2 linked regions of the Thalassoroseus pseudoceratinae genome follow. Each later gene encodes a partner of the first gene's protein in a complex. Links are inferred from orthologs where the notes say so. Each region holds a gene or a part of one and is shown in the gene's direction. Other genes may lie near its edges.

Region 1 (4,843 bases):
TCATAAGTGCGTTCGCGAGGGCGCAAGCAATGAAAATAGTTGACGATAAACCAGAAGGTAATGAAGTTGGCCATACTTGGTTATTGACCTGCATTTGGTCTTTTGTAACTGCGTTTTTATTCAGTGTTCTGCTGTTGATTTTCGGGGTTACGGCTCCACTTTTTGGTAACATTGCCGCTGGAATTGTCGGTGTTTCAACCTTGGTTTCAGTGTGTTCATTTGCCGCATTTGTAATTGCTCACATGGAATGAGACGCTCGGCAAAACCACAAAAGAAGGAAACCAGCAAGCAGGTAAAGCTCGTTCTGTCCGTGCTGTCAGCTTATGCCGCAATAGGGTTGGTATTCTTTCCTTCATTGTACTGGTGGTTTGGGATCAACGGCAATCCGCCCCGCACCTGGGACAGCTTCGGAGAATCTGTCTATTTTTCATGGATTACCATAACGACAACTGGCTATGGTGAGTTGCATCCATCACCAGGGTGGCCGCGAATCTGGGCATGTTTAGAAGTCGGATCAGGAATCGTCTTGCTCGTTTTTGGCGTCGGTTACGTGTTTGCAAACATCAAAAAGTAAGAAAACCCCGCTGTATCACCACAGCGGGGTTTTCTTATGCGCTCACCGCACGAACTATTTCCCAGGAATTGAAATTAGGACACTACCCAAACCATAAAATCGGTTGAATTTATTAAATACTAAGTGTCTAGCTTCTTGCAGTTTGATTGGTGGGTTTGGGGGAGTTTTTGGGTGCGCGAAGGGAACGGGTTTGCGGGGTTGTTGTGGTTTGGCATCATTTTGAGTCATGCGTGTTTTTGGTAAACATCGGTGGTCTTTGAGGTTATGGTGCCTTTTGTTATCGTAAACTCGTTTCACGTCTGCTTGACCGGCCTTCTGCATGGTGTAGACTTCCCTTACGACCCGACCGCTTCACGAAGCAGATTGCCGACAGATTTGGTTGACATACGTTGCCTTGTCTCGTCGAGCGAGTTTTTCGTGAGATAATAGAGAACGCGTTGCAGGGATTTCGCAAGTTGGGTGGGTCGGATGGAATCGACAGGCAGAGAGGACTGGCCAACAACCACGCCAGCCTCAACGATGTGGTAACGATCAGTTGGTGACTTGGAACAGGGGACACGGGTGGCATTGGACTTGGCGACAACTTCCTCCGGGTTCTCCACCGATTTCAAGGAGCAGGTCCGCTCCCGGACCAATCTCGTCGAGCTGATCGGCGAATCGATCGCCCTCACCGCTCGCGGCTCATCCGATTTCGTCGGCCTCTGTCCCTTCCACGATGACACAAACCCATCCTTTCACGTTTACCCCGATCGGCAAAGTTATCGCTGTTGGGTGTGTGAAGAAGGCGGCGACTGCTTTTCCTTCGTGATGAAGCACGACCGCGTCGGTTTTCGCGAAGCGTTGGAAATGCTCGCCGATCGTGCTGGTTTGGAGATGCCCCGCACAATCGGCCGCACCTCGCCGGAACAAAAAGACCGCAAAAGTCGGCTGTATGAATACGTCTCCTGGGCGGAAACGCTGTGTCACGAGTTCCTACTCAACGACCGAGCCGCTGCGGCCGCTCGGGAATATCTTCAATCTCGCGGTTACGGTCCCGAGATTTGGCGAGCGTTTCGGTTGGGTTATCACCCACAGGATTGGCAATGGCTGCTTGAAAAATCTCGCTTGAAGAAGTTTCCGGCTGAAGAACTAAAAGCCGCGGGACTCATTACCCAAAAACAAGACGGCGGTGGCTGGCGAGACGAGATGTTGTTTTTCGGCCGCGTGCTGTTTCCCATTCGCGACCTGCGTGAACGTCCGGTGGGTTTCGGAGGGAGAATTTTACCAAAAGACGACGACGGCAAGTTCGGCAAATACATCAATAGTTCAGATTCGGAAGTTTTCGCAAAGAGTAGCCTGCTCTACGCTTTCGACATGGCTCGCGAGGCCATTAAGGACGAAAACACCGTCGCGGTGATGGAAGGGTACACCGATTGCATCTCCGCTCATCAGTACGGCGTGCGGAACGTCGTGGCGTCTTTGGGGACTGCACTCAACGAAAATCACGTGCGGAACCTGAAACGGTTTGCCCAGAAAGTGGTGCTGGTGTTCGACGGTGACAAAGCGGGTCAACAAGCCACCGAACGAGCCATCACCAAGTTCCTCGCGGAAGATGTCGATTTGCGAATTCTCACCCTTCCCGGCGGACTCGACCCCGCGGACTTCGTGTCCCAACATGGCGGCGAGGCGTTGAAAGATCGCATTGCGAACGCTGCCGAAGCGTGGGAATACAAATTGAATTCGTGTGTCGAACGCATCGGCGTGAGTTCGGTGGATGCGAAACAACGGGTGCTCGCTGAAATGGCGACGGCGTTGGCGCAGTCTCCCCGACTCAGCGGTTCGGCTCGCGAATCGTTGATTGTGGCCCGGTTGGCCGGTCTGTTGATGATCGACGAACGCACGATTCGGGAAACACTCAACACAACTCGCTCACAAGGCGGCAACCAACGACCGACGCGGATTTCTCACTCGCAAACCCAACCGAAACCACTGCGTGTGGATTGGAACAACCCCGATGATGTGATCGAGTGCGAACTCTTGGAGATGATTTTCGCCGTACCGTCGATCGTGTTTCGGCTCCAACAGGAGATCGGCCCAGAGGCGGTGGCGAATTTGGCACTCAGGCAACTGTTGCAACTGTGTTATGACTTGGCGGAGCAGGGAGACGAACCGTCATTTTCTTTGGTCTCGACAGCTCTGGAGGATCCGGAGTTGAAGCGATTGGCAATTCGAATCGACGATCATGCACGACAGAAACGGATCGATCGGCTTCTGCAGGAAGCAAAACCTTTCATTACCAACAATGGCAAGAGGACGACCCACGCGGACTACGTGATCGACCAACTCAAGCTTCGGTACGAGCGGCAAAATCAAGAACCGCTCAAAGGCCGACTGACGGGTTTGGTCGCTGGGGAATCGCCTGATTCTCCGGTGGAAGCGGCTCGCCCGGTCGATCGCTCGGAGCAACTCCGCCTGTTGGAAAAAGTTCAGAAATACCACGCCCGCCGAGCCAACTCCTAACGAGACGCTGGCGGCCACAAGATCGACGCGATTGGTTTTCGCTTCGCTCTTGCCAAACTGAAATGAAAATGAACCGATCCGCAAGTTTTTTTACCAAACTTCTCAAGTTTGGCCGAACAGAGCGAAACATTTTGCGAGCGTAAGCTCAATACCTGTTAAGCGTTGAGTTTGAAAACTTGCCACTATCGTCCCAATTGATCAACGAAAACAACCCGACTATTTGGAGACCGCGCCCCGTGTATCGACTTCACAACGACCTCCACGAATTGATCACTCGCGGTAAGAAGCAGGGGTTCCTGACCTTCTCACAAGTCAACGCTTACCTGCCGAACGAAGCCCCGAATCCGCAAAAACTCGACAACCTCGTCGAGTGCATGGACGAAATTGGTTTGGATGTCATCAGTGACGAACAAGCCGGCCTCCCGCCCGTCGACGATGGCAAAAAGAAATCGAAACCCCGCAAGCCTCGGGAACTTTCGGAAGAAGATCGGTCCCGCCGAATCGACGACCCCGTCCGGATGTACCTGACGCAAATGGGCGAGATTCCGCTGCTCACCCGCGATCAGGAAATCGCTCTCGCCAAGAAGATCGAAATCACTCGCAAACGATTTCGACGCACACTGTTGGAAAGCGATTTCGCGTTGCAACAATCGTTGGACGTGATGATCAAAGTCCACGAAGGCGACTTGCCCTTCGACCGCACGATCAAAGTGTCCGTCACCGAAGGATTCGAGAAGCATCAAATCCTCGGTCGCATGGGACAAAACATCGCGACACTCGAGTACCTTCGCGATCAAAACATTGCCGATTTCGACATTGTCGTCTCGCCGGATTCGAGCAAAGACGACAAGAAAGCCGCCACCGCACGGATGGAAATTCGCCGTCGCAAGATGGTGAATCTCATCGAAGAACTTTCGCTCCGCACCCAACGGTTGCAACCGACGCTGCGAAAGCTCGAACAGATTTCCCGCCGCATGACGGAAATCGAACGGCAAATCAAACGGCTGCGACGACTCAAGAGCGCGAAAGACGAACGAGCCAACTTGCAACATGAATTGCAAGACCTGATGACGATGACCCGTGAAACGCCGGATTCCCTGCGAAAACGGGTCAAGCTGATCAATCAACGCTTCGGTGCTTACGAGCAAGCCATGCGGGAACTGTCCGGCGGTAACTTGCGACTGGTGGTATCAATCGCCAAGAAATACCGCAACCGTGGGCTGTCGTTCTTGGACCTCATTCAAGAGGGCAATACTGGGTTGATGCGAGCCGTCGACAAGTACGAATATCGTCGCGGTTACAAATTCAGCACCTATGCCACTTGGTGGATTCGCCAAGCGATCACGCGAGCCATCGCCGACCAAGCCCGGACCATTCGGATTCCGGTGCACATGATCGAAACGATGTCCAAGCTGCGGAAGGTCAGCAAGCAACTGCTCCAAGAGAAAGGTCGCGAGCCCACCATCGAAGAAACCGCCGAAGCCGCTGGCGTGTCACTCGAAGAAACCCGCCGCGTGATGAAAATTAGCCGCCACCCGATCAGCTTGGATCGCCCGGTCGGCGAAAGTGAAGACAGCTACTTCGGCGACTTCATCGAAGACGAGCAAAGCGAAAGCCCCGTTTCGGCAGCGACGCAAGAAATGCTCAAAGACAAAATCGATGTCGTGCTGAAAACCCTCACCTATCGTGAACGCGAGATCATCAAACTGCGATACGGCCTGGGTGACGGTTACACGTACACGCTCGAAGAAGTCGGTCGTATCTTCAAAG
Region 2 (4,903 bases), on another replicon or contig:
CGCCAGTCAATCGTTGAGTTTGATGAAAGGACCAATCGGATGGCGAGCTTCAACAAAGTGATCCTTATGGGAAACCTCACCCGGGATCCGCAAGTTCGTTACCTCTCAAGCGGGACCGCCGTGACCGAACTTGGTTTGGCGGTGAATCGCAGTTGGTACGACAAACAATCTCAACAACGCAAGGAAGAAGTCACCTTCGTCGATGTCACCCTATGGGGTCGCCAGGCTGAAGTAGCCGGCGAATACTTGTCCAAAGGGCGAGGCGTGTTGATCGAAGGCCGCTTGCAACTTGATACCTGGCAAGACAAGGAATCCGGTCAAAACCGCAGTAAACTGAAGGTCGTCGGTGAAAACATGACGATGGTCGGCGGTCGTAACGAAGGCGGTGGCGGTGGGGGCGGCTTCTCCGGCGGAGGCGGTTATTCCGGCGGCGGTGGTGGATACGATGACAGTCAATCCAGCGGTCCCCCGCGAAACCAACGCCAGTCCGCTCCCCAACCAGACTATGACAGTGGTGCCGGCGACATCCCCGACGACGAAGTGCCATTCTAAGACTGCCCACTAGGCGCTGTCCCAGGATGCCAGTCGACACAACCTGCTCCGTTGTCGCTATTTGAAACTTTATCAGCTCGATTCCTTAGACGGCGATTCACACGAACGCTGCTGAGAACACTCGAGCGAGATTAACTCGATCAATTCAGCCGACAGAACGCCGGCGGACCAGATAAGGACTCGAATTTCATGGCTTTGCGAAACTCCAATACGAAAACCGTCGGCGGTTCCAAGCGGTCGGCTGTCGAAATTCTTCTCGCTGAAAACGTTGATAACCTTGGTCAACGTGGCGAAATCGTGCGTGTGAAACCCGGATACGCTCGAAACTATCTGTTGCCATACGGCTTGGCGACAGTCGCAACCGAGGAGAACAAGAAGAATGTGGAACTCCACAAGCAACGGCTGAAAGAAGTTGAGAAGAAGCAAGTCCAGCTCTTCAAAGAACGAGCCGACGCCATCAGCAAGTACAGCGTTACGCTCGAAGCCAATGCCAACGACGATGGTCACCTGTACGGTTCGATCGTTGCTCCCGACATCGCCAAAGCTCTGACTTCCGCAGGTTTCGATGTGACCGCAGATCACGTGAAACTGGAAGGGCCGTTGAAAGAACTCGGGATGTACACCGTCAAAATCGAGTTGCACTCCCAGGTTAATACCGAAGTCAAAGTCTGGGTGGTTCCAGCCGCGTCGTAACGAAACTGCATACCGCTTCCGAGGCCGACCAAGAGGATATTGGTCGGCCTTTGTCGTCTCGACCGGATGACGGTTGACTGTTCTCCGTGGCGAAAGCGAAAACTCGATTGTTCCCTCGCTCCCACGAGACAAAACCCGCTACGATCAAGAGTCGAACACTCGGAAATTGGTGACCTGCGTCATTCAGGAGGCGTTTTCGCATGGTTGACCGCTCGGAACGGGATTCGTCGCCGGCACCCTTCGATCGGCTGCCGCCGCAGAATTTGGACGCCGAACGTGCGTTGCTCGGGAGTATGCTGCTCTCCTATGAGGCGATTGACGAAGTCGCCGAGTTGGTGCAGGCGCGGCACTTCTACCTTGATGCTCATGTGCGAATCGCCGAGGCCATCTTTCGGCTGTCCGAAACCACAATTGGCGGGATCGATGCCGTCACCGTCGCGGAGGAATTGGAGAAACGCGGCGAACTCGACCGGATCGGCGGTCCCGCTTATTTGGCTCGGGTGTTGGAAACCGTTCCGCACGCCGCTCACGCTCGCTATTACGCTGAGATCGTCCGCGACAAATTCGTTCGTCGCATGCTCCGTGAAGCCAGCACGGCCATTCTCAAAGAAATCGACGAGGACGACTCCGAAACCGAAGCCTTGCTCGGCAACGCAGAAGCTCGCATCTTTCAGATTCTTGACCGTGAAGGCGAAGACGAGAAATTCGCTCTCCGAGACATCCTCGAAGATGCGATGTCCGGGATTCACACTCGAATTGCGGACGACGGCACGGTCAGTGGAATCAGTTCCGGTTTCGAAAAACTCGACGACCTCACCAGTGGTCTTCAACCCGCCGCTTTGGTGATTGTCGCTGCTCGACCGAGTATGGGAAAGACGGCGTTTGTCTGTAACATCGCCAAGTCGGTCGCCTTGAACGCCTACGAAGCGTATCAGCAAGAACTCAGTCCCTCGGAAAAAGGGCCGGGCGGGGGCGTGATTGTTTTCAGCTTGGAACAATCGCGGGTCGAGTTGGCCGAGCGTCTCTTGTGCATCTTCGGCAAGTTCGATGGTTTGAAGGTCAAGAAGGGTGAACTCGATGCCGAGGAAACCGAGCAACTTCTTCAGATCGCCACGCGACTGAGCGAACTACCGATCTTCATCGACGATATCCCCGGGCGAAATATGGCCCAGATCAGTGCGATCTGCCGCCGAATCAAAAACCGCTACGGCCTGGGGATGGTCGTGATCGACTACTTGCAGTTGATCGAACCTGACGATCCCAAAATGCCCCGTGAGCAACAAGTCGCTCAGATCGCCCGACGGTTGAAGTTCCTGGCGAAGGAAATGAGTGTGCCCGTGATCGCTTTGGCACAGCTCAACCGGGGGGTCGATTTGCGAACCGACAAACGCCCGAAACTGGCCGACTTGCGGGAGTCTGGCGCGATCGAACAAGATGCCGACTTGGTGATGTTTCTGCACCGTGAAGACGCCTACGATCCAGGCGAGCGTCCCGGCGAAGCGGATCTCATCGTGGCGAAGAACCGAAACGGCCCAACCGGGAATGTGCCGTTAACTTGGATCAAGGAATCCATGCGGTTTGAATCTCGTAGCGACTTCGACGAACCGCCCGGTGGGTGGGTCGATAGTGAACCATCGAGTTTCTAACTTTCCCGACGACGGTGCTTTGACCTGGCATTGCGGGATGCGGTAGAATTCAACATCAACAAATCGGCATATATCCGTGTTGTGTTGATTTGAGACTCTCCTCCAAATCCGCATCCGCCATGCTCGCCACGAAGTCTATTGCCCGATGTGTCTGCGTGTTCCTGGGACTCGTCCCGTTGGCGACTGCCGCGTCTCCGGTGATCACCAGTTCGGCACCAATTTCCCTGCAACCGGGGGCGACCGTTGAGCAAGTTTTCATCGGTAGCGGCTTCACGAATGCGGCTCGGCTTTGGACAAGTTTTCCAGCCGTGACCGAACGACTCGCCGACACCAATGGCAAATCACTTCGGTTTCGAATTGGCATTCCGGAAACGACACCGGTCGGTTTAGGAACCCTGCGAATCGTTGACGCCCATGGTGTCACCCCGCTCCAACTGGTTGTGTTGGACGACTTGCCGAGCATCCCGCGAGATGCCAAGAATACAAGTCCCGAAACCGCTCAACTCGTGACCCTGCCGACGGCAATCACGGGAACCGTTGGCAAGACTCAGCAGCAGTATTTCCGGTTTTCCGCGGAGGCCGGTCAACGAATTGCGGTTGACGTTCTGGCGCGACGGATTGGCTCGGCAATGGATCCAATGATTCGAATTTTGGAACCGTCCGGTCAAGAAGTCGCCTTCAGCGATGACGAACCTGGCCTGATTGGCGACGCTCGACTGAGTCACATTTTCTCCAAACCAGGCGAATACCTGCTCGAACTTCGTGACATTCGCTACGCGGGTGGCAGCACATATTGGTATCACATGCGGCTTGGCGATTTCCCGCAGGTCACAGTGCCATACCCGTTGGCAGTTCCGCGTGGTCAAGCGACGGCGGTCTGGTTTGAATCGCTGGACGGCACCAACATTGAACCACAAACGATCACGCCCCCCAACGATCGTGATTGGTTGACTCTGGGAGTCCGTGGTGCCGATGGACCGAGCACGCTTGTCACACTCCAAGTTAGCAACGATCCCGAATACCAAGAATCGGAACCGAACAACACCCGTGAGCAAGCCAACGCCGTGGACTTGGGCGATCAAATCAATGGTCGATTCGAAACCCCTGGCGACGTCGATCATTTTCAATTCTCGGCTCAAAAGGGGCAGAAGTTTCAGTTCGAGGCGGTGACACACAAGGTTGGTTCGCCGGTGGATTTAGTCCTCTCTCTCTGGAATTCCAAGGGAAAAAAACTTGCGAGTGTGGATGACGTGGGAACGAGCGACGCCATCCTCAAGCACACATTCGCTGCCGACGGCGAATACGTGTTGCATGCGGTTGACCTGAATCAGCGGGGTGGCCCCGGTTATGTCTACCGCATCACCGTGAAACAGAATCCGCCGGCATTCGCCGTCTCCGCAGACAGCGACCATCTCAATGTGCCCGCTGGTGGCACCGCCGTCCTGAATATCACACGAACAGGCGATAAGAAGCCGGTCACAATCTCCGCCGAGAATGTTCCCGAAGGTTGGTCGGTTCGCCCGACGGTTCTAGGTTCTGGACAAATGCAAGCCGCGATGACGATCACACACACCGGCGATTCGGCAAGCACTTCGTTTGTGCCATCGTTGTCGCTCCGGGCATCGCAACTTGATACTCCCAACTCGAACCACGCAGTCTCGGTTCTGTCAGCTGTGCAGAAACGCTATGCGAGTTGGACGACCCTTCCCGAGTCGCTGCCGACTTCATTTTCGCTCGCGACGGCAGAAGCTCCATTGTTTCAACTCACCGCCACGCCAGACGTCATCGAGGTGGCTCAGAAATCGCAAACCAAGGTTGAGATCACCGCGACGTGGGCAGACGGAACAACCGAACCAATCACATTGAGTCTGCAACCGGTTACAGTGAACAAGAAGAGTGTTCCCTTTTTGCCCGCAAACGTGACCACGAAGATCGTTTCCATTCCCAAAGACGGTTCTGCCGGAACGATCACATTCTCAGCGACCGACAAAGCCGTTCCCGGAGAGTACACG

What was found. The genes of interacting proteins can lie anywhere in the genome.
Region 2: the proteins of dnaG (region 1) and dnaB are in contact, whole or in part, in a crystal structure (PDB 2R6A), measured with the Geobacillus stearothermophilus proteins. The link is inferred for Thalassoroseus pseudoceratinae from one-to-one orthologs. Residues at the interface, in WP_049624496.1 of Geobacillus stearothermophilus: Lys456, Leu457, Leu458, Pro459, Ala460, Asn463, Ala464, Leu467, Leu535, Leu536, Ile537, Ala538, Gln544, Glu545, Asp548, Tyr549, His552; in WP_033016901.1 of Geobacillus stearothermophilus: Ser13, Glu15, Ala16, Gln18, Glu91, Leu92, Asp94, Ala95, Val96, Pro97, Thr98, Ala99, Ala100, Asn101, Tyr104, Tyr105, Ile108.

The regions. Positions count from the first base shown.
Region 1 is NZ_JAALXT010000006.1:499,627-504,469, reverse strand. What follows is about bases 693-3,610. They hold dnaG (DNA primase), read left to right. Parts: upstream 693-1,147; coding sequence 1,148-3,073; downstream 3,074-3,610. Other genes in these bases: rpoD (RNA polymerase sigma factor RpoD), read left to right, coding at 3,310-3,610. Also shown: G6R38_RS22560 (hypothetical protein), read left to right, coding at 1-251; G6R38_RS28505 (potassium channel family protein), read left to right, coding at 248-574; more of rpoD, read left to right, coding at 3,611-4,843. UniProt on the Escherichia coli protein: RNA polymerase that catalyzes the synthesis of short RNA molecules used as primers for DNA polymerase during DNA replication.
Region 2 is NZ_JAALXT010000005.1:37,164-42,066, forward strand. The notes cover bases 691-3,668. They hold dnaB (replicative DNA helicase), read left to right. Parts: upstream 691-1,445; coding sequence 1,446-2,891; downstream 2,892-3,668. Other genes in these bases: rplI (50S ribosomal protein L9), read left to right, coding at 742-1,245; G6R38_RS18025 (COG1470 family protein), read left to right, coding at 2,981-3,668. Also shown: G6R38_RS18010 (single-stranded DNA-binding protein), read left to right, coding at 40-552; more of G6R38_RS18025, read left to right, coding at 3,669-4,903. UniProt on the Escherichia coli protein: The main replicative DNA helicase, it participates in initiation and elongation during chromosome replication. Travels ahead of the DNA replisome, separating dsDNA into templates for DNA synthesis.